3 regions of the Streptomyces sp. NPDC017940 genome follow, and region 1 is predicted to be linked to each of the others. Evidence: riboswitches for the same ligand, from Rfam matches in the RefSeq annotation. Region 1 holds a riboswitch; each other region holds the start of a gene.
The links. A riboswitch is a leader RNA that binds a small molecule or an ion and turns the genes downstream of it on or off. The one in region 1 is predicted to bind cyclic di-AMP.
Positions count from the first base shown of each region.

Region 2: it holds a riboswitch for cyclic di-AMP, as region 1 does, so the genes downstream of both, ACH4DX_RS34675 (M23 family metallopeptidase) here and ACH4DX_RS31995 (M23 family metallopeptidase) in region 1, are expected to answer to the same signal.
Region 3: it holds a riboswitch for cyclic di-AMP, as region 1 does, so the genes downstream of both, ACH4DX_RS15045 (transglycosylase SLT domain-containing protein) here and ACH4DX_RS31995 (M23 family metallopeptidase) in region 1, are expected to answer to the same signal.

Region 1 covers NZ_JBIRHJ010000011.1:122,987-132,750, reverse strand. The annotation lists gene ACH4DX_RS32020 (alkaline phosphatase family protein) at 1-237, opposite strand, end outside; gene ACH4DX_RS32015 (DUF5998 family protein) at 237-833, opposite strand; gene ACH4DX_RS32010 (GNAT family N-acetyltransferase) at 913-4,068, opposite strand; gene ACH4DX_RS32005 (HPr family phosphocarrier protein) at 4,314-4,595, shown strand; gene ACH4DX_RS32000 (GntR family transcriptional regulator) at 4,980-5,663, opposite strand; gene ACH4DX_RS31995 (M23 family metallopeptidase) at 5,950-6,777, opposite strand; cyclic di-AMP (ydaO/yuaA leader) riboswitch at 6,791-6,949, opposite strand; gene ACH4DX_RS31990 (M16 family metallopeptidase) at 7,212-8,597, opposite strand; gene ACH4DX_RS31985 (M16 family metallopeptidase) at 8,594-9,764, opposite strand, start outside.
Region 2 covers NZ_JBIRHJ010000018.1:16,598-26,361, forward strand. The annotation lists gene ACH4DX_RS34650 (MFS transporter) at 1-536, shown strand, start outside; gene lhgO (L-2-hydroxyglutarate oxidase) at 677-1,867, shown strand; gene trmB (tRNA (guanosine(46)-N7)-methyltransferase TrmB) at 2,188-3,048, shown strand; gene ACH4DX_RS34665 (PrsW family intramembrane metalloprotease) at 3,108-4,502, shown strand; gene ACH4DX_RS34670 (aldo/keto reductase) at 4,519-5,463, opposite strand; gene ACH4DX_RS34675 (M23 family metallopeptidase) at 5,549-6,649, opposite strand; cyclic di-AMP (ydaO/yuaA leader) riboswitch at 6,661-6,795, opposite strand; gene ACH4DX_RS34680 (PP2C family protein-serine/threonine phosphatase) at 7,027-8,121, opposite strand; gene ACH4DX_RS34685 (MFS transporter) at 8,625-9,764, opposite strand, start outside.
Region 3 covers NZ_JBIRHJ010000004.1:111,581-121,344, forward strand. The annotation lists gene ACH4DX_RS15015 (beta-ketoacyl synthase N-terminal-like domain-containing protein) at 1-428, shown strand, start outside; gene ACH4DX_RS15020 (SDR family oxidoreductase) at 428-1,240, shown strand; gene ACH4DX_RS15025 (acyl carrier protein) at 1,304-1,567, shown strand; gene ACH4DX_RS15030 (SDR family NAD(P)-dependent oxidoreductase) at 1,564-1,689, shown strand; gene ACH4DX_RS15035 (SDR family oxidoreductase) at 1,702-2,310, shown strand; gene ACH4DX_RS15040 (hypothetical protein) at 2,394-2,684, opposite strand; cyclic di-AMP (ydaO/yuaA leader) riboswitch at 3,107-3,259, shown strand; gene ACH4DX_RS15045 (transglycosylase SLT domain-containing protein) at 3,264-4,016, shown strand; gene ACH4DX_RS15050 (DUF1838 family protein) at 4,076-4,822, opposite strand; gene ACH4DX_RS15055 (S1 family peptidase) at 5,080-5,943, shown strand; gene ACH4DX_RS15060 (MFS transporter) at 5,989-6,825, opposite strand; gene ACH4DX_RS15065 (YybH family protein) at 6,911-7,324, opposite strand; gene ACH4DX_RS15070 (helix-turn-helix transcriptional regulator) at 7,388-8,359, shown strand; gene ACH4DX_RS15075 (endonuclease/exonuclease/phosphatase family protein) at 8,368-9,177, opposite strand; gene ACH4DX_RS15080 (DUF5133 domain-containing protein) at 9,515-9,742, shown strand.

The DNA.
Region 1 (9,764 bases):
GAAGGGGGCTTCGGCGGGGTGGGCGCGCAGCTGCTCCCAGCCGAGGCCGTCGATCAGGAAGACGCACGCCCGGTCGGCGGGGGCCAGCTCGGGGATGAGCGGGGCGAAGCCGTCGACCTCCTGGTGGGCGACCAGGGTGGGCAGCAGGTCGGCGAGCGAGCCCGTGCCGTACGCGGGCCGGGGGGCGGTGTCGAGGGCGAGTGGCTGGACGTCGTCCCAGGCGGTGGGGTGCGCCATCAGCGGCCGGTGTCCGCGCCGGCGGCGGTGGCCTCGGAGAGCGCCTGGGCGAAGGCCAGGGTCTGGCGCACGGTGTCGGGGCCGTCGCCCGCCTCGCTGACGCGCAGGCTGAGGTCGTCGGCGGTGGAGCTGCCGGTGTAGCCGTGGTCCGCCTCGCAGTTGGGGTCTCCGCAGGCGGCGGGCTCCAGGTCGATGCGCGACACGGCGCCCCAGCCGATGGTCAGGACGACCTCGCGGGGCAGCGACCCCGGAACGTACTTCTCCGGGTTGGCGACGACACGGCTGACGACGACCGACGAGATGCGGCCGATCTTCACGGACTCCGTGGAGGTGGTGGCGTACGGCGTCGGGGACGTGGAGTCCGCGGCCTGCTCGTCGGTGTGGCTGACGATGAAGCGGGTGTCCGTGAGGACGAGGACGGTCACGTGCCTGCGGACCTCGTTCGCGTCGAACGTGGTCTCCTGGTGGACCAGGTACGACCCGATGGTCTCGCCGCCGATCGCGGCCTCCACCGCCTCGGCCACGAGGGCCGGGTAGTAGCCGCTGCGCTCGATCGCCGCGCGCAGCCCCTGGGTCGTCGTACCGGTCTTTGCCATGCCGCCCATCCTACGACCCGGCGGATGCCCCGAGGTGCCCAGTGGCCGTGCGACCGTGCCCCGCCCGGCCCCGCCGGGGTCAGTAGGCGGGCAGGGTGCGGGGGCCCAGGTCGTCCCTGGCCGGTGGCGGGGCGAGGCGGACGGTGGCACTGAGCACGGAGAGGCCCCTCTGGGCGACGACGACCGGCTCCAGGGAGACGGAGACCACTTCGGGGTGGTCGTCGACGAGCCGGGAGACGCGCATCAGGAGCTCTTCGAGGGCCGGGGCGTCCACCGGGGCCGAACCGCGCCAGCCGAACAGGAGCGGCGCCGTCCGGATGGACCTGACCAGGTTGCCCGCCTCGCGGTCGGTGACCGGGATCAGCCGGTGGCCGGTGTCGCCGAGCAGCTCGGAGGGGGCGCCCGCGAGCCCGAAGGAGAGGACCGCGCCGGCGACGGGGTCGTGTCCGGCACGCACGACGGTGTCCACCCCGCGGGCCACCATCGCCTGCACCACCGGACGCAGCTCGGCGGGCCTGCCGAGGGTCTGGGTGAGCTCACGGTACGCGCGCCGCAGCTGTTCCTCGTCGGCGAGGTCCAGGCGGACGCCGCCGAGGTCGGGGCGGTGGCGCAGGTGGGGCGCCGTGGTCTTGACGGCGACGGGGTAGCCGACCTGCCGTGCGGCGAGCACCGCGGAGTCGGCGTCGGGAGCGGGCAGGGCCCTGCGTACGTCGATGCCGTACCGCCCGAGCAGGTCCCGGGCCCCGTCGGCGTCGAGGGTGGTTCCCCCGGCGTCCCCCGCCGCCCCCAGCAGCCGCCCGATGAGCTCACCCGCCCCCTGCTCGTCGATGTCGTCGTACTCCGGCACCTTGCCGGGCTCGGCGATGTCACGCCGCCACTGGGCGTACTTCACCGCTTCGGCGAGGGCGCGGACCGCGCGTTCGGCGGCGGGGTAGGCGGGGATGCGGTGGGCTCCCCCGGTGGGGGCGGTTCCTCTGTCGGTGGGGGCTGCTGCCCTGCCGGTGGGGGCGGTTCCCCTGCCGGTGGGGGCTGCTCGGCTGGCGGCGGGGGTGGCTCCGCTGCCTGGGCCGGGCTCTGTGTGCGGGGGCGCTTCGCTTGCCTGGGGGGTGCCGTTCTTGGTGGGAGGGGTGTTCTCCGTAGAGGGGGTGTTCCCCGTAGAGGAGGTGTTCTCCGTAGCAGGGCCGCTTCCCGTAGCGGTGCCGTTCTCCGTAGAGGAGGTGTTCTCCGTAGAGGAGGTGTTCTCCGTAGAGGGGGTGTTCCCCGCGGAGGGGCCCTCGCCGGGGAACGGACCCTCGGCCACCCCGTCCCCGGTGGCGGGCGAGGTCTCCGCAGGGCTGCCGCCCAGGGGCTCCGCGGCCGCCCGAGGCCCCGTGCTGGCGGCCGCCGACAGGGCCTCTGCGAGGCCGCCGAGTTCCACGTGGACGACGGTGACCGGCTTCGTCGGGCAGTTCTCGGCGGCGGAGCGCAGGGCCGCGGCCAGGGAGGCGTCCTCGCCCTGGCGGGTGGACTCGCCCAGGGAGGGGATGACGGTGACGACCACCGCGTCGCACGCCTCGTCGGCGAGCGCGGCGGCGAGCGCCGTACGGAAGTCCTCCGGGGCGGCGGCGGTCGTCAGGTCGCGGGGCGGCAGCGGCCGCAGGCCTTCGGCGACGCAGGCGTCGTACGTGAGCAGTCCGAGCGACTCGGAGTTGCCGAGGATGGCGACGCGCGGCCCGGCGGGCAGCGGCTGCCCGGACAGCAGCAGCCCGGCGTCGACGAGTTCGGTGACGGTGTCCACGCGGATCACCCCGGCCTGGCGCAGCAGTGCCGAGACCGTGGCGTGCGGGAGGCGCGTCGCCGCGCCCGCGTGCCCGGCGGGGGCGATGCCGCTGTGCCGTGCGCCCTGGACCACCACGAGGGGCTTCACGGCGGCGGTGCGGCGGGCGAGGCGCGTGAACTTGCGCGGGTTGCCGATGGATTCCAGGTACATCAGGGCGACGTCGGTGTCCGGGTCGTCGTACCAGTACTGGAGTACGTCGTTGCCGGAGACGTCCGCCCTGTTGCCCGCGCTGACACAGGTGGAAAGGCCCCACAGGCCGCGTCCGCGGCGGTGCAGACGGGACAGGAGCGCGATGCCGATGGCGCCGGACTGCGTGAAGAGGCCGAGGCGTCCGGCGGCGGGCAGGTCGGGCGCCAGGGAGGCGTTGAGGCGCATTTCGGGCGAGGTGTTGATGACTCCGAAGGCGTTGGGACCGATGAGGCGCATGCCGTACGAGCGGGCCCGCCGGACGAGTTCCCGCTGCCGCTCACGTCCTTCGGGGCCGCTCTCCGCGTATCCGGCGGAGATCACCACCAGCCCCTGCACGCCGTGCTCGCCGCAGTCGGTGACGGCCTGTGGGACGTGTTCGGCCGCTACGGCCACCACGGCGAGGTCGACGGGCTCGGCGATGTCGCGCACGGAGCGGTGCGCGGGCACGCCCTCGACCTCGGTGGTGCCTTCGGGCAGCGCGCTGTTGACGGCGTGCAGGCGGCCCGTGAAGCCGGCGCCGAGCAGATTGCGCAGGACACCGCGGCCCACGCCGTCCGGGGAGCGCCCGACGCCGACGACGGCGACCGAACCCGGCGCGAGGAGGCGCTGCACGGAGCGGGCCTCGGCGCGCTGTTCACGGGCCCACTGCACGGCGACGGAGCGCTCGGTGTGCTCCAGGTCGAGTTCGAGGCGCACGACGCCGTCCTCGAAGCTGCGCTTCTGCTGGTAGCCGGCGTCCGTGAAGACCTTGACCATCTTGGTGTTGGCGGGCAGGACCTCGGCGGCGAAGCGCCGGATGCCGCGCTCGCGGGCGACCGCCGCGATGTGTTCGAGCAGCGCGGAGGCGACACCGCGGCCCTGGTGGGCGTCCTGGACGAGGAAGGCGACCTCGGCCTCGTCCGCGGGCGCCGACGCGGGGCGGCCCGCGGCGTCGATGCGGTCGTAGCGCACGGTCGCGATGAACTCGCCGCCCACGGTGACGGCGAGGCCCACCCGGTCCACGTGGTCGTGGTGGGTGAACCGGTGCACGTCCTTGGCGGAGAGGCGCGGGTACGGCGCGAAGAAGCGGTAGTACTTCGACTCGTCCGACACCTGCTCGAAGAAGCTGACGAGGCGGTCCGCGTCGGCGGCCGTGATGGGCCTGATCCGGGCGGTGCCCCCGTCCCGCAGCACCACGTCGGCCTCCCAGTGGGAGGGGTAGGCATGCCGGTCCTGCGGGGTCTGCATGGGGCCAGGGTACGGGTCGCGCGGCAGCCGGGGCCGGGGCAAGGTGGGAGGCGCCGGACATCGGTCGGCGGACCGCACGAGGCGGTGTCGTACGGCCGGGCGGTGGTCGGCGGGCAACCGGGCGGTTGTCGGCAGGCGGCCGAGTAGTGGTCGGCGGGCAACCGGACGATGGCCGTCCGGTGCACCCGGGTCGGCATGAGACACTGGTCTAGACAAGTGTGAGACACCTGGAAGGGCAGCAACACATGGCTGAGCGCCGCGTCAACGTCGGCTGGGCCGAGGGCCTCCACGCCCGGCCCGCCTCCATCTTCGTCCGTGCGGCCACGGCCGCGGGCGTTCCCGTGACCATCGCTAAGGCCGACGGCAACCCGGTCAACGCCGCCTCGATGCTCGCGGTGCTCGGTCTGGGTGCGCAGGGCGGCGAGGAGATCGTGCTCGCTTCGGACGCCGAGGGCGCGGACGCCGCGCTCGACCGGCTGGCGAAGCTGGTCGCCGAGGGGCTCGAGGAGCTTCCCGAGACCGTCTGAGCGTCGCCCGACCGGGTCGGGTGCAATGCGGTGGAGCCGCGCGGGCCTGTCGGGCCTGCGCGGCTCCACCGCTTTTTTCGCTGTACGTACGTCCGTGTGGGTGGGTGGGCGGTCCGGGATCACGAATGCCCGGGACGAAAAGCGCACCGTACCGAACGGACGCGTCCGGGAGGGGATTCCTAACTCGCGAACGCGCGACCTCGCGAGTTCGTGATCGGCGCGAGTTCGTGATCGCCGCGACCTCGTGAACGCGCGAACTCGCGACCTCGTGAACGCACGACCTCGTAAATGCGCGATCTCGCGATCTCGTGAACGCGCGGACCGGAAATGGGCAGCCCGAATTCCCGCGGCCGGAATTGCTTCCCTTTTTATACGGCGCCGCCGTTAATTCCGCGCGCTCACCGTGTTCACGGGATGTTGCGAACCCCTCACGCGCCCCGCGCGGGCACCCCGCCCTGGCCGGTGCGCGGCCACGGACCGCTCGACGTGCAGTGCGGCCAGAGCGCGGGCCCGCTCCCCGTCCCCGCGGGCCACGGCGTCGACGACCGCGGCCCGCTCGGCCCACGTCTCCGTGGGCGCGGCCTGCGGCTCGGCCACGTACATCCAGGCGATCTTGTGCCGCAGCTGGGTCAGCAGAGTGATGAGGCCGGGGCTCCCGGAGGCCTTGGCGAGCGTCTCGTGGAACCAGCCGTCGAGTGAGCGCAGCTCCTCGCCGCCGCGCCGGGACCGCTCCTGGCCGAGCCGGACGAGGCCCCGCAGGACCTTCAGGTGCGCGTCGGTGCGCCGCTGTGCCGCGCGGGCGGCGGCGAGGGGCTCCAGGAGGGCGCGGATCTCCAGGATGTCGGCCGCGTCCTGCTCGGTGGGCTCGGCGACGCAGGCGCCCGCGTGCCTGCGGGTGACGACGAAGCCCTCGGCCTCCAGGGTGCGCAGGGCCTCGCGCACGGGGACGCGTGAGACTCCGTAGCGGCGGGCGAGCAGGTCTTCGGTGAGGCGCGTGCCGCGTTCGTAGACACCGGAGACGATGTCGCCCCGGATGGCCGTGCACACCGATTGCGCGGGAATGCGCATGACGGACCTCCGCTTTGATGCCCGCGAAACGCGTGGCCGGCGCTGCGGCCGGCGCACGGACCGACGCATCGAACAGCGCTCTTTCAACGATTCCGCGAACCCTGCTGATATGGACCCCTGCCGACATGGATCAGCTGTCGACCCGAACTCTATTGCAGCTGGCCCGGTTTTCCGACGACAGGCGTAATCCATGGATATCTTTTGGCCAACGGGCGCGGGCACCGGGGGAGTTTCCGGTACGCGGAAAGCCCCGGCTCGGGTGAGCCGGGGCTTTCGCGTGGGGTCCTCAGACGTTGACGCCGTGCGAGCGCAGGTAGGCGACGGGGTCGATGTCGGAGCCGTAGTCCGCGCCGGTGCGGGCCTCGAAGTGCAGGTGCGGGCCGCTGGAGTTGCCGGTCGAGCCGGAGAGGCCGATCTGCTGGCCGGGGGTGACCGCCTGGCCGACCGTGACGCTCAGGGACGACATGTGGCCGTACTGCGTGTACGTGCCGTCGTGGTGGCGGATCACGACGTTGTTGCCGTACGCCCCGCCCCAGCCGGCCTCGACGACGGTGCCCGCAGCGACCGCCTGGACCTGCGTGCCGGACGCGGCGTGGAAGTCGACGCCGGTGTGGCTGCCGGAGGACCACATGGCGCCTCCGGTCTTGTAGCCGGTGGAGACATAGCTGCCGGCGATCGGCGAGACGTACGAGCCGAGGCGCTTGCGCTCGGCCTCACGGGCGGCGCGCTCCTTGGCCTCGCGCTCCTCCTTGGCCTTGGCCTTCGCGGCGGCCTCGGCCTTGCGCTTGGCCTCGGCGGCCTTGCGCTTGGCCTCCTCGGCCTTGGCCTTGGCCTCGGCTTCGGCCTTCTCCATGGCGGCGGCCTCGTCGGCGGCCTGCTTCTGGGCGGCGGCCTGGGCGTCGATCTCACCGGCCAGGGAGTCGCCGACGGAGATGGACTGGGTGAGGCCGGCGTGCGCGTAGTCGGCGGAGGCCCCTTCGGCGGCGAACGCCGGGGCGGCCAGACCCGAGATGACCCCGGTGGTGGTGAGCGCGGCAACACCCGCGGCACCGGCGGTCGTACGCGTGATACGGCTGGGACGGCGGTGCTTGCCGGTCGGGCGGATGAACGCCATGAAGCGGCTGATCCTTTCCTTCCTTCTCGCCTACCGGGTTAGCTGACGGGTTCGGAGCAGGAAGGTCTCCTACGGGCTCCTCGCCTCGCGGCAAGGGGTCCGATTCACCCCAGGGACGTGGGTCCCCGGCTCCCCTGGCTCGCGCCGTACGGGGACTCGGCGATGACTGTCCGGTGCCGCGGGCGCGGCGTGGTGCCTGACGGACAGCCGGACTGACGCTAAACGTCTCTTCTTTCAAAGAACAAACGGATCAGCACTTTTGTAGCGCACGCCACAGGGCAGACGAACAACCTCCCCATCAATACGGACATATGGCTGCATGCAGGGACCCCAGCGACATCTTGCGTCACTGGGGTCCCTGTTCTCGTGTCATGGTTTGCCGCCCTATGGCGGTGACTATCCGCCTCTGGACCTGTGCCTCCGGGGCGGCGGAATCAGCCGGTGACCACGCTCACTTCGCCGATGCCGAGCGCCTTCACGGGCCCCTCGATCTGCGCGGCGTCCCCCACGAGGACCGTCACGAGGCGGTCGTCGGGGAAGGCGTTCACCACGGCCGCGGTGGCCTCCACCGTGCCCGTCTGCGCCAACTGGCGGTACAGGCGCGCCTGGAAGTCGTCCGGCAGGTTCTGCTCCACCTGGTCGGCGAGGGTGGCGGCGACGGCGGCAGCGGTCTCGTACTTCAGCGGGGCGACCCCGACGAGGTTCTGCACGGCGACGTCCCGCTCGGGGTCGGTGAGCCCCTCCGCTGCCAGCGTGCGCAGGACCTTCCACAGGTCCGTGAGGGCCGGGCCCGTGTTCGGGGTGTCCACGGAGCCGCTGATGGCGAGCATCGCGGCGCCGGTGCCGTCCGGCGCCGAACGCAGCACCTGGCTGAAGGCGCGCACTCCGTAGGTGTAGCCCTTCTCCTCGCGCAGGACGCGGTCGAGGCGCGAGGTGAGCGTGCCGCCGAGGCAGTACGTCCCGAGGACCTGCGCGGCCCACACGCGGTCGTGCCGGTCCGGGCCGACGCGGCCGATGAGCAGCTGCGTCTGCACGGCGCCGGGGCGGTCCACGATGACGACGCGGCCCCGGTCGTCCGCGGTCACCGCGGGCACGGGGCGCGGCTCGGCCGCTCCCCCGGTCCAGGCGCCGAGCGTGTCCGCGAGGACGGCGTCCAGATCGATGCCGGTGAGGTCACCGACCACCACGGCGGTGGCAGCGGCGGGGCGGATGTGCTTCTCGTAGAAGGCGCGCACGGCCGCGGAGTCGATGGCCGTGACCGTCTCCTCCGTGCCCTGGCGCGGACGGGACATCCGCGAGGAGGCCGGGAAGAGCTGCCGGGAGAGTTCCTTGGCGGCGCGGCGTGCCGGGTTGGCGCTCTCGTGCGGGATCTCGTCCAGGCGGTTGCGCACCAGGCGCTCGATCTCGCTGTCCGCGAACGCGGGCGCGCGCAGGGCGTCGGCGAGCAGGCCGAGCGCCTTGGGCAGGCGGGAGACGGGCACCTCGAGGGAGACGCGGACGCCCGCGTGGTCGGCGTGCGCGTCGAGCGTGGCGCCGCAGCGGTCGAGCTCGGCGGCGAACTCCTCCGCTGAGTGCTTGTCGGTGCCCTCGTTGAAGGCCCGCGCCATGATCGTGGCGACGCCGTCCAGGCCCTGCGGTTCGGCGTCCAGGGGTGCGTCGAGGTGGACCTCCACGGCGACGAGCTGCTGCCCGGGGCGGTCGCAGCGCAGCACCGTGAGGCCGTTGGCGAGCGCGCCGCGCTCGGGGGCGGGGAACGCCCAGGGCTTGGCGGTGCCCGCCTGGGGCTGCGGGTGGAACTCCATCGTTGCGGCCTCGGTCACTTCGCCGCCTCCTCGCTGGCTTCGTGGTCGGCGTCTTCGGGGGTGACGGGCTCGTACACGAGCACCGCGCGGTTGTCCGGGCGCAGCCGGGCCTCGGCGATCTCCCGGACCTCCTCGGCGGTGATGTCGAGGACGCGCCGCACCGCGGTGAGGGCGAGCTGGGGGTCTCCGAAGAGGACGGCGAACCGGCACAGTTCGTCCGCGCGTCCCGCGACCGTGCCGAGCCGGTCGAGCCACTCGCGCTCCAGTTGCGCCTGCGCCCGCTCCATCTCCTCCGGAGTGGGGCCCTCGGCGGCGAACCGGGCGAGCTCCTCGTCGACGGCGGCCTCGATGACCGGGACCTCCACGTCGCCGGACGTCTTCACGTCCAGCCAGCCGAGGGAGGGCGCGCCGGCGAGGCGCAGCAGGCCGAACCCGGCCGTGACGGCGGTGCGGTCACGGCGCACCAGGCGGTTGTACAGACGCGAGGACTCGCCGCTGCCGAGGACCGTGAGGGCCAGGTCGGCCGCGTCGCACGCGCGCGTGCCGTCCTCGGGGAGGCGGTAGGCGGCCATCAGGGCGCGCGCAGGGACCTCCTCCTCGACGACCTCGCGCAGCTCCTTGCCGATGCGCTCGGGCAGCGAGCCGTCCCGCGGCGGCTGCTTGCCGTCGTGGGAGGGGATGGAGCCGAAGTACTTCTCGACCCAGGCGAGCGTCTGCTCGGGGTCGATGTCACCGACGACCGACAGGACGGCGTTGTTGGGCGCGTAGTACGTACGGAAGAAGTGCCGCGCGTCTTCGAGGGTGGCCGCGTCCAGGTCGGCCATGGAGCCGATCGGCGTGTGGTGGTAGGGGTGGCCCTCCGGGTAGGAGAGGGCGGTCAGCTTCTCGAAGGCCGTGCCGTAGGGAACGTTGTCGTAGCGCTGCCGGCGTTCGTTCTTGACGACGTCCCGCTGGTTCTCCATCGACTCCTCGTCGAGCGCCGACAGGAGCGAGCCCATGCGGTCCGCCTCCAGCCAGAGGGCGAGCTCCAGCTGGTGGGCGGGCATCGTCTCGAAGTAGTTGGTGCGCTCGAAGCTGGTGGTGCCGTTGAGCGAACCGCCGGCGCCCTGCACCAGCTCGAAGTGGCCGTTGCCGTGCACCTGCTGCGAGCCCTGGAACATCAGGTGCTCGAAGAGGTGCGCGAGG
Region 2 (9,764 bases), on a different contig from region 1:
AGGCCGCGCTCGAACGCAACCGCGGGCTCGCCACCGCCCGCACCATGAGCTTCTTCCGCCTGGTCGAGGCACGCGCGCACGCGCGCGCCGGCGACGCACCGGCCGCCGGAGCGGCGCTGCGGGCCGCCGAGGGCTGGCTGGAGCGGGCCAGGGACGGCGACAACGACCCCTCGTGGCTCGGCTTCTACGGCTACGACCGCTTCGCCGCGGACGCCGCCGAGTGCTACCGCGACCTGAAGGCGCCACGGCAGGTCCGGCGCTTCACCGAGCAGGCCCTGTCCCGGCCCACCGAGGAGTTCGTGCGCTCGCACGGGCTGCGGCTCGTGGTGTCCGCGGTGGCCGAGCTGGAGTCGGGGAACCTCGACGCGGCGTGCGAGCAGGGCGTGCGCGCCGTGGAGGTCGCCGGACGCATCTCCTCCGCGCGCACCACCGAGTACGTCAAGGACCTCCTGCACCGGCTCGAACCGTACGGGGACGAGCCACGGGTGGTGGAGCTGCGCGAGCGGGCACGGCCGCTGCTCGTCGCGCCCGCCTAGCCCGCCGGGGGCGGCGGCCCACCGCGTGTGTGCCGCACGCCTCAGTGCCGCCCCTCCGCCGGCAGGTTTGCGGACGTTGTCAGTGGTGCAGGGCAGTATCGGGGGCGGGAGGTGCAGAGGTGAGGGGTCGGGGTGCAGCCGTGACGTACGACTGTGACGTGCTCGTGGTCGGCGGCGGGATCGTCGGGCTCGCGACGGCGTATGCCCTCACCCGTGCCCGCCCCGGCACCCGCGTCACGGTCCTGGAGAAGGAGCCGGGCCCCGCCCGCCACCAGACGGGGCGCAACAGCGGCGTCATCCACAGCGGGATCTACTACCGCCCCGGCTCCCTGAAGGCCCGGTACGCCGTGCGCGGCGCCGCCGAGATGATCAAGTTCTGCGCGGAGTACGGCATCGCGCACGAGGTCACCGGCAAGCTGATCGTCGCCACCGACCGCGCCGAGCTGCCCCGCCTGCACGCCCTGGTCCAGCGCGGCCGGGAGAACGGCATCCCGGTCCGCGAGCTCGGCCCCGCCCAGATAGCCGCGTACGAGCCGTGCGTGCGCGGCCTCGCCGCCATCCACGTGGGCACCACCGGCATCTGCGACTACGGGGCGGTGGCGGCCCAGCTCGCCCGCGCCTCCGGCGTCGAGGTGCGCTACGGCGCCCAGGTCGTGCGGATCGACCGGCGCGCGGACCTCGGCGTCGCGGTGCGCACCGCCGCGGGTGACGTCGTGCGCGGGCGGGTCCTGGTGAACTGCGCCGGGCTGCACTGCGACGGCGTCGCGCGGATGACCGGCGACGACCCCGGCATGCGGATCGTGCCCTTCCGCGGCGAGTACTTCACCCTCGTCCGGCCCGGGCTCGTGCGCGGCCTGGTCTATCCCGTCCCCGACCCCGCCTTCCCCTTCCTCGGCGTCCACCTCACCCGTGGCATCGACGGCGGGGTGCACGTGGGGCCGAACGCGGTGCCCGCGCTGGCCCGCGAGGGGTACGACTGGTCCGTCGTCCGGCCCCGCGAGCTGGCCGGGACGCTCGGCTGGCCCGGGTCCTGGCAGCTCGCCCGGCGGCACTGGCGGTACGGCGCCGGGGAGCTGCGGCGCTCGATCTCCAAGGCGGCCTTCGCCGAAGCCGTGCGGCGGCTGCTGCCCGCCGTGCGGGAGGAGGATCTAATGCCCGCGGCGGCCGGGGTGCGGGCGCAGGCCGTCCTGCGGGACGGGACGCTCGTCGACGACTTCCTCTTCCGGGAGTCGGCGCGCGCGGTGCACGTCCTGAACGCGCCCTCGCCCGCGGCCACCGCTTCGCTGCCCATCGGCAGGGAGGTGGCCCGGCGGGCGCTGGCCGCGCTGTAGTCCTTGCCGGGGGGCTCCCCCATCCCGCCCCTTCCCGAAACCGGGGCTCCGCCCCGGACCCCGTTGTCGGCCTGCGGCCTCGTCCTCAATCGCCGGACGGGCTCAAAAACTCTCGCCGGTGCGGCGAAGTCACCACCCGACCGGCACGGATCCAGCCCGTCCGGCGTTTGAGGACGAGGCGCGGAGCGCCGATACGGGGTCTGGGGCGGAGCCCCAGGATCGGCAAGGGGTGCCCGCGCGCGGAGCGCGCTGATGGCTACAGCGGGGAGCCCCCGGCAAGGCTCACGCCCGCCCGCATCCCCGACTAAAATCGACGCACTGTGTCTGAGAACTCCCGCCCGAAGGGCACCCCCCGCTTCCCCGAAGGTCCCACCCCCGACCCCACGGGGTCCCAGTTCGAGCGGCGGATCCGCAGCTTCACCCCGCGCCGCAGCCGCGTCACCACCGCCCAGGGCGACGCCCTGCGCCGGCTGTGGCAGGTGTGGGGCCTGGACATCGACGGCAAGGACGTCCTGGACCTGGCCGCGCTCTTCCGGCGGCCCGAGCCGGGGGCCCCGCGCCCCGTCGTCCTGGAGATCGGCTTCGGCATGGGCGAAGCCACCGCGCAGATGGCCGCGGCCGACCCGGACACCGACATCCTCGCGGTGGACGTGCACACCCCCGGCCAGGGCAACCTGCTCAACCTCGCGGAGCGCAACGGGCTGAGCAACGTCCGGGTCGCCAACGGCGACGCCGTCATCCTGCTGCGCGAGATGCTCGCCCCGGAGTCCCTGGACGGCGTCCGCGTGTACTTCCCGGACCCCTGGCCCAAGGCCCGGCACAACAAGCGCCGCCTGATCCAACCGGAGTTCCTCTCCCTGCTCGCCCCCCGCCTGAAGCCCGGCGGAGTGCTGCACTGCGCCACGGACTGGGAGCCGTACGCCGAGCACATGCTGGAGGTCCTGACCGCGCACCCGGACTTCGAGAACACCCGGCAGGACGGCGGGTTCGCGCCCCGGCCCGACTTCCGGCCGCTCACCCGGTTCGAGGGGCAGGGCCTCAGGAAGGGCCACGTCGTCCACGACCTGCTGTTCCGCCGCGCGGCCACCCTCACGGAGCGCCCGGAACCGGACGTCCAGGCCCCCGCGGCCCCCCAGGACCCCCAGGGCTCCCGGAACCCCGCGAACCCGGCAGACGGCTGAGACCCAGGGCCCCCGAGGCACCGTCGCGGTCCGCCGCAACCCTCGTTACTGTCGAAGCCGTGGCCACCAGTCCCGCGTACCCGACCTACCCGGCGCCGCCCGCCGGGTCCGCGGGGACCGCGGGAAACCGGCATCCGCGCTGGTGGCAGCGGGGGGCGCTCCGGGCGGGCGCGCTCGTCACGCTGCTCGCGCTCTCCGGTCTGGTGATCCTCGCCCTGGTGCGCGAGCAGACGGGGACCGAGGGGTTCCTGGTCGGGCTCGGCCTCGCCACCCTGCCGGTGCCGCTGCTCGTCGCCGCGTTCCGGTGGCTGGACCGGGTGGCTCCCGGGCCCCGGCGGAACCTGGTGTTCGCCTTCGCGTGGGGGGCCTGCGCGGCCGCCCTGATAGCGATCGTCGCGAACAGCTTCGCGACCCAGTGGATAGCCACCGCCACCGCCGACCCGTCGAGCGCCGACACCCTCGGCGCGACCGTCATAGCCCCGGTCGTCGAGGAGACCGCCAAGGCCGCGGCCGTACTGCTCGTCTTCCTCTTCCGCAGATCCGACTTCACCGGTGTCGTCGACGGCTTCGTCATAGCGGGCGTCACCGCGACCGGCTTCGCCTTCACCGAGAACATCCTCTACCTCGGCAACGCCTTCGGCACCGACCAGCTCAGCGGCGAGACCGGCCTCGCCTCGGTGACGGCGGCGACCTTCTTCGTCCGCGTCGTCATGTCGCCGTTCGCGCATCCGCTGTTCACCGTGCTCACCGGCATCGGCTTCGGCATCGCCGCCCTCAGCGGCGAGCGGCACACGGCCCGCCGGGTGCTCCTGCCCCTCGGGGGGCTGCTGCTCGCGATGGGCACGCACGCCTTCTGGAACGGCTCGGCGAGCTTCGGCGAATACGGCTTCTTCGTCGTGTACGCGACCTTCATGCTGCCGGTGTTCGGGCTGCTCACCTGGCTCGCCGTCTGGCTGCGCCGGCGCGAGCTCGCCCTCGTGCGGGCCGAGCTGCCCGCCTACGTGGTGGCGGGCTGGCTCACCGCGGCCGAGCCGTTCGCGCTCGGCTCGATGCGCGCGCGGACCCTCGCCCGCGACCACGCCGCGTACCACCTGGGCAGAGCCGCGGGCCGTGCCGTCGTCGACTACGAGACGTACGCGACCTCCCTCGCCCTGCTGCGGCACCGGGCCCACCGCGGCCGGGCCGGCGCCGACTTCGTCGTACGGGAGCGGGAGCTGCTCGACGCCCTGTGGGAGCGGCGCGAGGTGGCGCGCCCCGCGCTGGCGTACGCGGCCCGGGCGACGGCGCCCGTCGTGCTGCCGCTCCCGTACGCCGCGTACGGTCCCTTCCCCACCGCGTACGGGGTGCCCCGTACCGCGTACGGAACGCCGCACGCGCCGTACGGGCAGCCCCACGCCGGGCACGGGTCCCCGGCGGGCCCCGTCCACCCCTCGTCCAACCCCTACCGGACCTGAGGCCCGGCCGTCGCGGTCATGCCGACGCGGCGGTCAGACGGGACAGTTCGTCCCGCGTCAGCTCCAGGTCGGCCACCGCGAGCAGCGCGGGAAGCTGTTCCACGGAGCGGGCGGAGGCGAGCGGCGCGGCCACCGTCGGCTGGGCGGCGAGCCAGGCGAGGGCCACCGTGGCGTGCTCGGCGCCGCGGTCCGCGGCTATCTCGTCGAGGGCGGCGAGGACGCGCTGCCCGCGCTCGGTCTCCAGGTGCTGCGCCGCTCCCCCGGCCCGTGCGCTGTCGACCTGGGTGCCCTTGCGGTACTTGCCGGTCAGGAAGCCCGCGGCGAGCGCGTAGTAGGGCACGGCCGCGAGGCCCGCGCGGGACGCGACATCCTGGAGGGGGCCCTCGTAGGTGTCGCGCGAGACGAGGTTGTAGTGCGGCTGGAGGGCCACGTACCGCACGAGGCCCTCGCGGTCGGAGAAGTCCAGGGACTCCTGGAGGCGTTCGGCGGTGATGTTGGAGGCCGCGACGGCCCGCACCTTGCCGGACCGCACCAGGTCGTCGAGGGCGGTCAGGAACTCCTCGACGGGCACGGACGGGTCGTCGTAGTGCGTGTAGTACAGGTCGATGTAGTCGGTGCCGAGGCGGCGCAGCGACTCCTCAGCGGCGGACTTGATGGTGCTCGCCGAGAGGCCCTTGTAGTCGGGGTGGCCGCCGACCTTGGTGGCGATCAGCACGTCGGAGCGGTTGCCGCGCGCGGCGAGCCACCGGCCGATGACGGTCTCGGACACGCCGCCCTCGTTGCCGGGCGCCCACACCGAGTACACGTCGGCGGTGTCCACGAAGTTGCCGCCCGCCGCGGTGTAGGCGTCGAGGACCGCGAAGGACTGCTGCTCGTCTGCGGTCCAGCCGAAGACGTTGCCGCCGAGGGCGAGCGGGAAGACTTCGAGGTCGGAGGAGCCCAGGGGGCGAAGAATGGTCATGGGGAGATCAACACGCACACGGAGGCGGTAATTCCGGCGGCCCTGGCGTCGGGGGGTTGTCGCCAGGGCCGCCGAAGCCCGGGTGTTACGGGTTGAGGCCCTTGCCCTGGAGCCAGCCGAGCGGGTCGACGTTGGCGCCGCCGCTGGTGTGGACCTCCAGGTGGAGGTGCGGGCCGGTGACGTTGCCGGTGGCGCCGACGCGGCCGATGACGTCGCCGGTGGTGACCTTCTGGCCGGCGCCGACGCTCAGCGAGGACTGGTGGCAGTACCAGATCTCGGTGCCGTCGTCGAGTTCGAGGATGGTGCGGTAGCCGTACGCGCCCGCCCAGCCCGCTTCCTTGACGGTGCCTGAATGCACGGCCTTGAGCGGGGTACCCGTAGGGGCAGCGAAGTCGAGACCGGTGTGCTGACCGGAGGACCACATGGAGCCGGAGACACCGAAGTGCGAGGTGAGGGTGTACGAGGAGGTGGGCAGTGAATAGCTCTTGGCGAGCTTGGCGAGGCGCTCCGCCTCGGCCTTCTTGCGCGCGGCCTCTTCCTTCTTCCGCTTCTCCTCGGCCGCCTTGGCCTTGGCTTCGGCCTGCGCCTTCGACTGCTGGGCCTTGGCCTGCTCGGCGGCCTTGCGCACGGCCGCGTCCTCGGCCGCCTTGCGCACGGCGTCGTCCGCCTGGCTCTGCTGGTTCTCGGCCTGCTGCATGATGCGGGCCCGCAGTGCCTCACCGGCGCCGGTGGTGCCCTGCTCGGCGTCGGCGGCGCTCACGCCCGCGGAGCTGAGGGGCGCGGCGGCCGCGACGGTGACGGTGTCCTCGGGCGCGTCGTCCGACAGCAGGGCGCCCACGCCCGGCAGGGACCCGGCGTCGGGCAGCGAGTCCGTGACCGCCGACATGTCCGGCAGGGCTATGGAGACGGGCGGCTTGCCGCCCTGCGCGGTGGCTATGCCGCCCGCGCCGACGGCCGCGATGACGCCGACGCCGAGGACGGTGGAGCTGCGGGCGAGGCCGCCGCCGCCCTTCTTGTGGATCCGGTGCCGGCCGCGCACGGGGCGGACGGACTCGGCGGTGGGGTTCCACTCCTCCCACGGCTCCTGCGGGGCGTACCCGCCGAATCCGGTCGGGGCTTCGGGCCCTTCGACGGATTCGCCGTTCGGTACATAGAGCGCTTCGGGGGCAGGCCGGTTGGACGCCACTGGGGCGCACTCCTTTCCTTCCTTTCGCCTACCGGGTTAGCTGACGGGTTCGGAGCAGGAAGGTCTCCTACGGGCACGGATCATGCCCGATTCACCCCAATGTGGTGGTTCCCCGGCTCCCTTGCGGGATTAGGCGTGTGCGCACGGAGCCGACTTGAGTGTCGACTGGGACGACCGCGCTGCGTTATCGAACGTTAATAGACAGCGGGTCGGTATTCCAAGCTGTTCCGGCTGATCGTTAAACGCTTACGCCACGAACACAAGGGACATCTGCGGTGTGAGTGGGGCGAGTTGAACGGTGGTCATGACCCAGCGCAGCGATACGGCCCCCGCGGATCGGCTGATGCCGCGTCAGCCGTTGTGCGGAGGGACGCCGTTCAGTCACCGGCTGTGACGGGTCGTCGTACGGCGAGCAGGGCCATGTCGTCCGTGGCGCCGTCCACGGTGTGGGCGCGGACGTCGTCCACGAGGGCGGCCAGGAGCGCGTCGGGGCCGCCGGGGCCGGGGAAGACGCGGCCGCCGAGCCGTACGGCGGGGTCGAAGAACTCCCCCTCCGCGTTCCTGGCCTCCGAGAGCCCGTCGGTGTAGAGCAGCAGTGTGGCACCGGGCGGGAACTCGACGCGGTCGGCGCGGTCCGGCCAGGTGCCGAGGTCCCCCATGCCGAGCGGCAGCGCGGGCTCGGCCGGCGTGAGCACGCACAGCCGCCCGTCGCCGCGCAGGACCAAGGGCTCCGGGTGCCCCCGGTTGATGATCCGTACGATCCCCTCGCCGCCCCTCGGGACCTCCGCGAGCACGGCCGTGGTGAACCCCTCGAAGGCGTCGAGGCCGTCCCGCCGCATGCCCTCCCTGGCGAGTGCCCGCTCCAGGCGCTGCGCCACCGCCTCCAGGGTCGACTCCTGCTCGGCGGCCTCCCGGAAGGCACCGATCACCACGGCGACGGCGGCCACCGCGCCCATGCCCTTGCCGCGTACGTCACCGACGATGACGCGTACGCCGTGCGGGGTGTCCTGCACGGCGTACAGGTCACCGCCGATGAAGGCGTCGGCCTGCGCGGCCTCGTAGCGCGCGGCGATGTCGAGGCCGCCGATGCGGGGGTCGGGCTGCGGGAGCACCGCGCGCTGGGCCGTCTCGGCGATGGAGCGTGCGGAGGCGAGGCGGGCGTCGCCGCGGCGTACGACGCGGTTGATGACGACGGCCAGGACGCCGACGGTCAGCATGGTCAGGAACTCGGTGACCACCTCGACGTCGGCGCTCGCGCCGTCGCCGCGCAGGCGCAGGCCGATCACGGCCGCGCAGGACATCGCGGCGACCGCCACGGTGGTGCGCAGCCGGAAGAACGGGGCGGTGATCAGGGGGGCGGCGGCGAACAGCGGGGACGCGGTGAACTCGGGCGGGGTGAGCGCGTCGAAGCAGATGCCGACGACGAGGAGCAGCGGGGGCAGCGCCCTGACGAGGGCGCGCTCCCGGGGCACGTTCCGCGCTCCCCCGGGACCGCGCCCCGCACCCGAGCCCCGCACACCACGGGCCCCACGCCCGGCACTGGAGCCACGCCCGGCGCCGGAGCCACGCCCAGCACCGGAGCCATGCCCAACACCCGAGCCACGCCCAGCACCAGAGCCGCCCCCGGCCCTCGTACCCCGCACACCACCGGCCTCATGCCCGGCACCGGAGTCCCGCCCACCACCGGCCCCACTCTCGGCACCTACGCCCCGCTGACCACCTGCGCCGCCCGACTCACTTCCCGCACCCGAGCCCCGCCCGCCGCGCGCATCGCTCGGCCCCCCACCACGCACAGCAACCACCACCGCTCCGCTCTCACCTCAACCCGTGCCGCCTCGGCCCACCCAGGCTTCCCGCAGCGGCGCCGGGAGGCGACCTGGTGTGGGCCGAGTGGGTTAGGGGTCGCCGGTGGTGGAAGGCGCCCGGGGTGCGGGGCGAGCGGGTGGGCCCGGCGTGCGCCCCGGGCGCGTACGTGTCAGGTGGTGTCACCTCCGAGCGCCGGTACGGGTGCCGTGAGCCGGCCCGACCGCCCCAGCGCACGCAGGGCCAGCGCGCAGCCCGCGCCAAGGGCGGCGAGCACCAGCCACGGCACGGCGGGCAGCCCCCGGCTCTCCCCCAGGTCGAGCAGGGCGCCCATGGCGAGGTTCCCCGCCGTGATCCCGACGCCGCACACCGTGTTGTAGAGGCCGTAGTGCGTGGCCACCCACCGCTCGCGGGCTAGCGAGACGACGGTGTCCATCTCGAAGGGGTAGAGCACGGCGTTCGCGGCGGCGAGCGCCGCCGCGCACAGCAGCAGCACGGTGACGCCCGCGTACCCGGGCCCGCCGAGCGCGGGCGGCAGGAACGCCGTACCCATCAGGCCGAGCCCGGCGACCAGGCACTGCTCCCGCGTCCACGTCCGCTTGCACCAGTCGGTGATCCGGAGTTGGCCCACTAGGGCGACGAGCCCGGACACGACGAACAGCGCGCTGGTCGCGACGGTCGTGGAGGTCCCCCCGCCGAGCAGCCGCTCCACTTCCAGGGGCAACGCCAGGTACACCTGGAACGACAGGACGTACGACCCGGTCATGGCGAGCGAGAACAGCCAGAACGGCCGGTTGCCGAACACCGCACGCCACTGCCCGCCCCCGGCACCGGCACCAGCACCGACGCCGTCACCGTCGCCGTCGCCGGAGGAGCCCGCCTCCCCCCGCCGCACCGGAAGCCGCAGCACCTGCACCACCGAGAGCACGGCGAAGAGGACCGCCGCCACCGCGCAGGTCAGCTTGAAATCCACGCCGGTCAGGGCGAGCCCGACGAGCGGACCGAGCAGGATGCCGGTCTGGTAGAAGACGTTGAACAGCGCGAACGCCTCCACGCGCCGCTCCGCCGTGCCCGCTTCGGCGGCGACGTACGCCCGTACCGCCGGATTGAACAGCGCGCCCGCGAGCCCGGTCGCCGCCGAAGCCGCGATGAGCACCGGCAGTGTCTGCGCGAAGGCGAGGGCGGCGAAGCCCGCGGTGCGCAGGGCGCAGCCGGCCACGATCATCGGCTTGTACCCGAGCCGGTCGGCGAGCGCCCCGCCGACCAGGAACATCCCCTGCTGGGAGAGGTTGCGCACGCCGAGCACCAGGCC
Region 3 (9,764 bases), on a different contig from region 1:
CCGCCGCGGGGGGACACGCGCGCTACGGCACGTGCCGGGTACGGAGTGCCTTCCTTGCCCCCGGTGCGGCGACGCACGACGCCCACGCCGTCCTCGGCCCGCTGGTCGGCGACGCCCCACCGGGCCGGGTCGACGCGGTCCTCGACGACTCCGCAGTGGGGACGGCCGCCGCACGGTGGCTCGACCACCTGCACGGCGCGTGCGAGGTCGTCGTCGTCCCGGCACCGGCGCAGGCCGGTTGCCTCACCCCGTTGCGGCGCGTCGTGGGCCTGTTCGCGCAGGCGCACACGGCCCCCACCCGGCGCGCGGTACTCACGGCCTCCGCCCAGGGCACGCTCGCCTACGCCGAGCTGACCGTCGCACCACGAGGCGGGAGTTCACCCGGACCGCGCGCGCCGCGGGCGGCGGCCGCCAAGGGAGGAGAGTGATGTTCGTTCCCCTCAAGGGTTCCTGGGCCCTGGTCTTCGGCGTGTCCAGCGGCATGGGCAAGAAGACCGCGCGGGCGCTGGCCGAAGCGGGCTGCAACGTCATCGGGGTGCACTTCGACCTGGCCGAGGGACAGCAGCGGCGGGCGGAGCAGTATGCCGAGACCCTGGGCGGGCTCGGCGTGGAGGCACACTTCTTCAACCGCAACATCGCGGCGCCCAGGGCTCGCGCGGAACTCGTCCCCGTCATCCGGGACCTCACGTCCGGTGTCGGGCCCCGGATCGTCCTGCACTCGGTCGCCTACGGGACGCTCACCTCCCTCCTCCCCGCGCGGACCGGCCAGGAGGAAGAGGTGCCCGAGGTCACGCAGCAACAGTTGACGATGACGGTCGACGTCATGGCGCACAGTCTCGTGTACTGGATCCAGGACCTGGTGCGGGCGGCGCTGCTGCCGCGGGGGGCGAAGGTCTTCGCGATGACCAGCGCGGGCGGGTCCCGGGTGCTGTCCGGCTATGCGCCCGTCGCGGCGGCGAAGGCCACGCTGGAGTCCCATGTCCGCAACCTGGCGGTGGAACTCGCCCCCCGGGGCGTGGCGGTGAACGCGATCCGGGCGGGCACGACGATCACCCCGGCACTGTTGAGGATCCCGGGCAACGAGAAGCTCGTCGCCCACTGCCGGGGCGTCAATCCGGGCGGTCGGCTGACGCGCGCCGAAGACGTGGCCGAGGCGATCGTCGCCCTGTCCGTCTCGGACTCGCCCTGGCTCACCGGAAACGTCATCGGGGTCGACGGCGGAGAAGCACTCGTCGTCTGAAGCGAACCGGGGCCGAGCGTCAAGAGCGACACCACAAGGGCCAGATCGAAGGAGGACGGCACCGTGTCAGGCAACCCGACAGCAGGCGTCAACCGCGAGGACCTGCGCGCGCTGATCGCCGAAGAACTCGAACTCCCCACCGAGGAAGTCACCGACGAGGCCAACCTCAGGACGGACCTCGCCGTGGACTCACTCACCGCCATGGAAGTCGCCGTACAGATCGAGAAGACGTACCGCATCACCATCGACGAGGAGGAGATCAAGTCGCTCACCACCCTGGCGGCCATCCACCAACTCGTCTCCGCCAAGCTCGGGACAGCCCGATGACCGACGGGAGCAGGCCTGTCGCGGTGGTGACCGGCGGCTCGCGCGGCATCGGAAGGGCCGCCGTGCTCCGCCTGGCGGCCGACGGCTTCGACGTGGCGTTCTGCTACCTCTCCACGCCGTAGCGGGCCGAGGCGGTGGCGGCCGAGGCTCGCGGCGTCGGGGCGCGGGTGCTCGCCCGCAGGACCGACGTCTCGGTGGCGGGCCGGGCCGCGGAACTCGTGTCCGAGACGGAGGCCGAACTCGGCCCGATCGGCGCGGTGGTGGCGAACGCCGGTGTCGTACGGGACCGGCCGCTCGCCGGGATGGCCGACGACGAGTGGGACACGGTGCTCCGTACGAATCTCGACGGCACCTATCACATCTGCCGTGCCGCGGCGCGCTCCTTGATGCGGCACGACAGCGGGGCCATCGTGACCGTTTCCTCGGTGGCGGGCATCCACGGCAACATCGGCCAGTCGAACTACGCGGCGTCGAAAGCCGGGATCATCGGGTTCACGAAGTCGATCGCGAAGGAACTCGGCCGGTTCGGAGTACGCGTCAACTGTGTTGCGCCCGGCATGATATCGACGGACATGACCGCTGAACTCAGCGAAGCGAAACGCAAGGAGCAGATCAGCAGGATCCCGCTGCGCCGACCCGGAACACCGGACGAGGTAGCGGACTTGGTGTCCTTCCTCCTTTCCCGCCGTTCCGCCTACATCACGGGGCAGGTCCTCGGAATCGACGGCGGTTTCTCGCTCTGAGCCCGCGGGTTCCCCGGCGACCCCAATGGCTTCCTCCCGACGGAATTCCCCGACTCCATTCTTCTACGCCAGGGCGACCGCGGTCAGGGCACGTCGCCGGTGTAGTGGAAGCGGCAACTCACGCCCGGGCCCGGCCTGCGGGGTTCGCCGGGCCGCGGGCCGTACAGCGACCGGCCGCCGGGGAACCGTCCGAGTTCGGTGGGCAGGGCGACGCCCTCGTCCACGTCCTTGGGCCGCCGGTCCGTGATGCGCAGCAGCAGTCCGTCCAACGGCCCGCCCGTCAGCACCGCATACGTCTGGTCGGCCAGCGGGCCGGGGTCGTCGTGGTCGTGCCCGTACACCCGGCCGCGCAGCAGTTGCTCATCGCCGTTCATGCCCTCAGCCTTGCAGCCACCACTGACAATGCGGCTGCACTATGTCCATTTTTGCACCGAAAATCCGCCTCTTCATGCTGTTGTTGGCGTACGTAAAACATCACCCGTATTGCGCGATGATCAGCGACACGACGCGCCCCGATACGTGACGAGCGACACCTCACCCCGCGCCCGTCCCGTGAAATGAGTCACACCAATGAAGACGCCCTCGCGGGGCTCTCGGGAGAGCGCATGGGGCGCACTCCCTTTCTGGCAAAGAGGATTGGGCCAATCGATCAAAGAGGGCCGGGGAATATGATCACCAGGAACGGACCTGGTGCATTCCTCTCCGCAATTCTGGTCTTGTTCCGCCGGGACTTTCTCGCTTAACGTCACCGTCAATCCGGATGGAACGCCGAATCCTGCCGCTGTCCGGAAACCTTTCCGATCACTCACTTACGCACGGCAGGAGCGGGGGACCCAGGCAAGACGCCGATCCGGTTTCCGGAACGGCTCGGGGTGAAGTCGCGCACGCCGCGACCGGACATCTCCCGTCCGAACCCGACAGCTCACCTCGTAGGCGACGGAGAGGAATGCGCCATGCCCGCAAAGGGAAAGCACCGTCGTCCCAAGTCCAGCCCGCTCGCCCGGGGCATCGCCGCCGCAGGCACGGGAGGAGCCGTCCTCGCGCTCCCGGTGCTCGGCGCGACCACCGCCGCCGCGGCGGAGCCCCACACGGCCGCCAAGCCCGCCGCGGCCCCCGACAGCTACGTCGTCGTCGCGGGTGACTCCCTCTCCAAGATCGCCCGCGAGCACTCCCTGAGCGGCGGCTGGCAGAAGCTCTACCGGGACAACCGCGGCGTCATCGGCGCCGACCCGAAGGTGATCCACGCCGGCATCGAGCTCACCCTCGGCAAGAAGGGCCCGGCCGGGCCCGCGGAGAAGCCGGCCGCCTCCGCCGAGCGGGCGGACCGCTCCGAGCGCGACAGCGCGCTCGCCGAGCCCGCCGCCGCCCCGGCGAAGAAGACCTACACCAACGACCTCGACGGCTGGATCAGGGAGTCACTCGACCTCATGGCCCAGCACGGCATCCCCGGCTCCTACGAGGGCATCCACCGCAACATCATGCGTGAGTCCTCGGGCAACCCGCTGGCCATCAACAACTGGGACGTAAACGCCGCCGCAGGCACCCCGTCCAAGGGGCTCCTCCAGGTCATCGGCCCCACCTTCACCACCTACCGCCTGCCCGGCACGTCGCTCGACAGCTTCGACCCGGTCGCCAACATCACCGCCGCCTGCAATTACGCGGCCGCCCGCTACGGCTCCATCGACAACGTCAACGGCCCGTACTGAGGCTGCCGCACGCGGACCGTTCTCTGGGGACCCGCACTCGCAGGGCGCTAATGCAACGGCTAGCTCGTCGGGTTGAGCTTGCGGAAGTACGTCCAGCTGGTCTCGTTCGGTTCGCTCCACCTCTCCGGGGCGTGGGCGAATTCCGGGTGGTGGTCGGCGATGTGGGCGCGGGTGCGGTCGGGGACCTCGGCGTACGAGCCGAGCTTGCGGCCCCGGCAGTGGAAGGTGAGCCCGCCGGGCCGCTGCCCTCGGGCCATCCACGGGAGCCATGGGGACATCCGGGTCCACGACATGGTGGCGGGGACGCTCGGCGCGGTGCCGGCCAGGTCGGCGCGGTCGGCGAAGAACTGGAAGAGCTCAAGGGCCTTGTAGGTGTCGCCCGCCGAGTGGACGGGGTACTGGGCCACGGGCAGGGGCGAGGGGTAGGCGAGCGGGATCTCCAGGCTGAAGCAGACCTGTCCGTCGAGCTCCGTCGTCGGTATCGGGAAGGGACGCCACTTCTGGTTCGCCGGGTCGTTCCAGATGTGCACCACCGGCAGGTCCTGCCAGGTCTCCAGGATCTCGCGGCTCGCGGGGTCGAGGTAGAAGGCGGCCTCACGGGTGAGCAGTCGGTAGGCGTCCTGGCCGGCGTCGGCGTCCCGGACCAGGCGGGCGACGTTGAGCCCTTCGAGGCCGAAGACGTGCTGGTAGGGCTCGTCCGGAGCCCAGGAGTACACGTTCCCGGTCCACCAGTACGTGACTTCCGCACCGTCGAGCGAGGCGCGGGTCCGGGCGAAGGAGCGGAGCAGCTCTGCGGGTGTCGTCATACGGAGTACTCTGCGCGCCCCAGGGCGGGGGGCCTCGCCCGGGGTGGACGTTGCCCGGGCGGACGCCGCCGTGGACGCGTGGGCGCGTTGCGCGTGAGCGAGGAGGTTGCGCGGTCGCCGAGGGGTGCCTGATACGTGGTGGATGCCAGGCGGAGGCACAGGAAGCCCAGGATCGTCGACGGACGCGGACGGCAGGTGCCGACCGCGGTACGGGACCGTCGGACTCGCACCCGGCGGCAGACGAAAGGAGTGGGCTCTTGCGCACGTCAATGGGTCGCCGAGCGGGCACGGCCCTGGCAGGCGCCGGCGCGTTGGGCCTGGTGTGGACGAGCGTGCCCTCCGCCGCCGCGATCGTCGGCGGCAAGCCGGTCGGGGACGGTGAACGCCCCTTCGTGGTGCAGCTACAGCAGCGGGACGACGACGGAAGCTGGTCGCACTACTGCGGCGGTGCGCTCGTCGACAGCCGGGTGGTCGTCACGGCCGCGCACTGCTCGAAGTGGGCCGAACAGGGGAAGGTCACGATCCGGGTCGTCCTGGGGCGGTCCGACGCGACTACCGACCAGGGGACGGTGGTGACCAAGGACCACTTCACCGTGCACAGCCACCCCGCGTTCTCGACCGAGACCAACACGGACCTGGGTCTCATCGTGCTCGACTCCCCCGCCCGCCAGAAGAGCGCGAGCCTCCCGCCCCTGGGGGCGAAGCCGCAGGCGGGTCGCCTCCTCCGGGCGGCGGGCTGGGGGCGTACCGACTTGGAGAGCGAGGCCAAGCCCACGCGCCTGCACGAGACGGCGCTCCCGGTCACCGAGTTCGACACCGAGGGCGGGACCTGGGACAAGAACTTCGTGTGCGCCGGTACCCCTGAGCGGCGGGTGGGGCCCGGGGACAGCGGAGGACCGCTGTTCGCGCCGCCCTCGCGCGGCAAAGCCGTGGTCCACGGCCTGGTGAGCGGGGACACGAACACCTGCCCGGGGCTGTTCACCAATCTCTCCGACCCCGCCGTCTGGAAGCCGTTCCGCAAGGTGCTCGCGGCACACGGACTTTCCCGTGTCGTCCCGGTTCGGGCAGCCGCCGAGGCAGCACACGCGGCGCCGGCGACACCGGCGACACCGACGGTCTGACACTCGCACGGTCCGGCCGACTATGCGTGCGCCTGGTCTGCTTCTTCACGCCGGTCGGCAGCCGCTGCACCCTGTCGGGAGGAAGGTCGGTTCCGCGTACCCCAGCGTTCGAGTGCGGGCCCGACGGCAGACCGCGGCATTGATCGCGGACACCGCTACGGTCCAGCGCGGCGCGTCCGTGTGCTCGGAGATCCAGATCGGCAGGAGCAGGGACACCACCGGATACTGAAGGCCCATCGCACCGTGCAGGACGGTGAAGGTCACGAACGGACGGTCGCTGAGCGCCGACCAGCAGCGCTGCTGCGGCGGTGCCGCCAACGCCTGGTAGGCGGGGAGCAGGAAGAGGAGGAGCGCGCACAGTGCGAAACTGGCCGCGTTGCCGAGAATGAGCACGACGTAGGCGGTACGCGTGTTCGCCGCGACGGCGAAGCCGGCGCCCACGGTTCCCAGGACGACGCCCAGATTGACGTACGTACGGAGTCTCGACCGGAACAGCGCGGGACGGTCGGTACCGACCCTGACCACGAGGGCTCCCCAGGCCGCGCCGCTGACGGCTGCGGCGAGCTGGTCGAGGGTGGCGACGACCGTGAGGGCCGCCCAGCTCTCGACCAGCACGAGCGCGGACATCGCCACCGCCTGGACCGCGAGGGCGAGCATCATGACGGTGCGGGGCCCGCGTCGGTCGGCCAGGTGGCCTCCCGGTATCCCGGCGAGCAGACCGATCAGGCCCGCGACGGTGAGGGCGGCGCCCACCTGCGCTGCCGGTAGGTCCACCACCAGCGTGAAGTAGAGCGCCGCCGCCGTGTTGAAGAGGCCGTTGCCGACTCGGTTCACGAAGCTTGCCAGGATCAGAACACGCTCTGACCTGTTGCTTCCCGCCAATGAGCTATGCGGTCGCGGCCGGGCGATCTCCCCTTGATCATGAGCGCAGGCTAACAGCGGGTGCTCACACCACCGTTGGCCCCCGTCACGGCGCGAGCGCCGACTGGTCCGCGGCCCACAGCCAGGTTCCGTCCGGCTGACGACGGGCTATCTCGACGGTGATGTCACCATTGGTCAGCGTGGCCGCGGTCATCGCGAGGTCGCCGCTCACCAGCGCGGGGTGCTGCCTGCCGGGCGAGAGCACCGGCGCGGCGGCGACGAACTGCTCGTACACCTTGCGGATCTCCGCGTGTCCGGTCGCGATGTTCCCCGGGGGGAACGCCAGCACGGCGTCCGGTTCGTACAACGCCACGAGTCCGTCGACATCGCCTGCGTTGGCGCGCTCGATGAAGTACCTGCCCAGGTCGTTCGGCTCGACGGCAGCCTGCTTGTCCGTCAAGTCCTTGTCCCTCAAGTCGTTGTTCGTCATGTTCTTGTTCGGCATGTTCCTGTTCGTCATGCCGCTCAGCTTCCCAAGCAATACACGACACCCTGTGTCACGTATTCCCGTAGAGTTTTACGCATGCGCGCCGACCGCTTGGTATCCCTGGTGCTGTTGCTGCGGCAGCACGGCCGGATGTCCGCGGCCGCGCTCGCCAGGGAGTTGGAGGTGTCCACCCGCACCGTGCTGCGCGACATCGACGCGCTGTCCGCAGCCGGTGTCCCGGTCTTCGCCGAGCGCGGCCGCCACGGCGGGTTCGCCCTGTTGCCCGGGTTCCAGACGGAGCTCACCGGACTGAACCACGACGAGGCACTGGCCCTGCTCGTCGCCGGATCGCGGCGCGGCGCCCAGGCGTTCGGCCTCGGTACGGCGCTCGCCTCAGCCATGCGCAAGGTGGTCGACGCGCTGCCGGAGAGCTATCGGGCCACCGCGGCCGGTGCGGCTCAGCGCCTGCTCATCGACCCGGAGACCGACCTCCTGGCGCGCCGCGTCGACGCCGATGAGGTGCCCGACACCGTCGTGGCCGAGGTCCGGCGCGCGGTGTTCGCCGGACACAAGCTGCGCATCCGCTATGCGGCCGTGGACCAGGCCCCGAAGTGGCGCACGGTGGACCCGATCGGCCTGGTCACCGTGCGCGGCCAGGGCTATCTGCTGGCCACGAGGTCCGGTGCGGACCGCACCTACCGGCTGTCCCGGGTCGTGGCCGCCGAGGAACTCACCGCACCGGCACAGCGCCCGGACCGCGTCGACCTGGACCGGGCCTGGCAGGAGCGCAGCACACGGTTCAGGACCGGCGGCGACCAAGTCTCCGTCCTCGTACGGGTGGACCGGTCGCGGCGCGAGGACCTTGTGGGCACCGCGCTCGCCGTCCTCGCCGAAGTGACCGACGCCGACGCCGACGGGAGGCTGCGCCTGGAGGTGACCTTCCAGGATCCGAGGCACGCCGAATGGGCGCTGTGGCAACTCGCCACGAGCGCGCAGGTCCTGACCCCGCAGTGGTTGCGCGACTCCCTGCGCGACCGCGCCGCCGCGATGGCCGCCGGCTACGAGTGACGTCGGGCCTACCGGGCCGGGGCCAGGTCGGTGTGCACCAGATGGTGGTCCGAGTACGGAGAAGGACGCACGCCCTGCTTGAGCGGCACGAAGTCCCGCAGGAAGACGTAGTCGAACTTGAGCTGCCAGTCGGTGGTCGGTTCGCAGGTGCCGGGTCCGGTGGGCAGGGGAAGGCACTGGGGGTCCGCGTCCGTGGCCCGTGCCCACATCCTGGTCAGTTCGGGGGTGTCCGGGACGGCGTTGAAGTCGCCGAGAACGATCGCACGCTCGTGCCGGGCGACCGCTTTCGCGAGTACGCGGGTCTGGCCCGCCCGGACCGCCTCCTGGCGCCGCTGGGCGAGGTGGGTGTTGAACACGCGGACGGGCTCGCCGCCCACCCGCGTGGTGACGGCCATGTACCCACGGTCTTCGGATCCGCCTTCGGGGTACTCCACGTTCACGCGGTCCGTCATCGGCGCCGCCGAGAGGATCGCCTGGCCGAAGGCCCCCGGGCTCCACGGCCACCCCCCGCAGCGGCTCCGCTTGCGGAGAACCGACCCGTACTCGACGTGGTACACGAGCCCGTGCAGGTTCTTCAGGTAGTCCCTGATCCTCTCCACGTCACGGACGCACGCTTCTTGCAGGCCGATGACCTGGGGCGCGTACGCGGCGATCTCCGCGGCCCTGCCGACGTTGTTCTCGTCGCACGGGTTGCAGATGTTCCACGTCATGACCCGGTTCGGTACGGCGTCCCTGACCTCTCCCACGGGCAGCGACCTGGCCCAGAGGGCACCGCTCGGTGCGCTGGGTCCGATCAGCAGCAGGCAGACCACGGCCATGGCGCCCGCGAGCAACCGCGTACCTCTTCCGAGCACCCTTGCCTCCTCGGCTTCTGACGGCTTCTGACGGCTTCTGACGTCTCCAGGCACGAGATTATGCGACGGAGTTGTCGGAACCGCGTACGGTGCCCCGGATCTCCAGCGCCCCTCGCACGCGGCCCGGAACGGCTGCCGGTCGGTGGCCACGGAGGCATCGGTGCAAGAGTGGGCGGGCGGAGGCGACCCCGGGGCCCGTGTAGCCGACGCCACAGAAGGCGCGAGGAATGTCGGCGGACGGCCGGGGCACAAGGGGCGATGCATGAACCCCTGTGATCAGTGGCTGAGAGGGAGGCACCCCATGCTCATGGCACACCCGGCCGTGCTGAAGAACCTGGTGGAGCGGTACGAGACGCTGCGCGCCCTGCACGCGGAGCAGGGCACCGCGGAGACTCGGCAGCGGATGGACGACGTCGCCTACACGCTGTGCGTGTCGACGGGTACCCGTGACATCGACGCCGCCCTCGTCGCCGCCCGGAACCAGCTTCCCGGCACTCGTACCGGGGACGACTCCGTCCTCGCCGCGTGATCTGCGGCCGCCGGCCGACCGT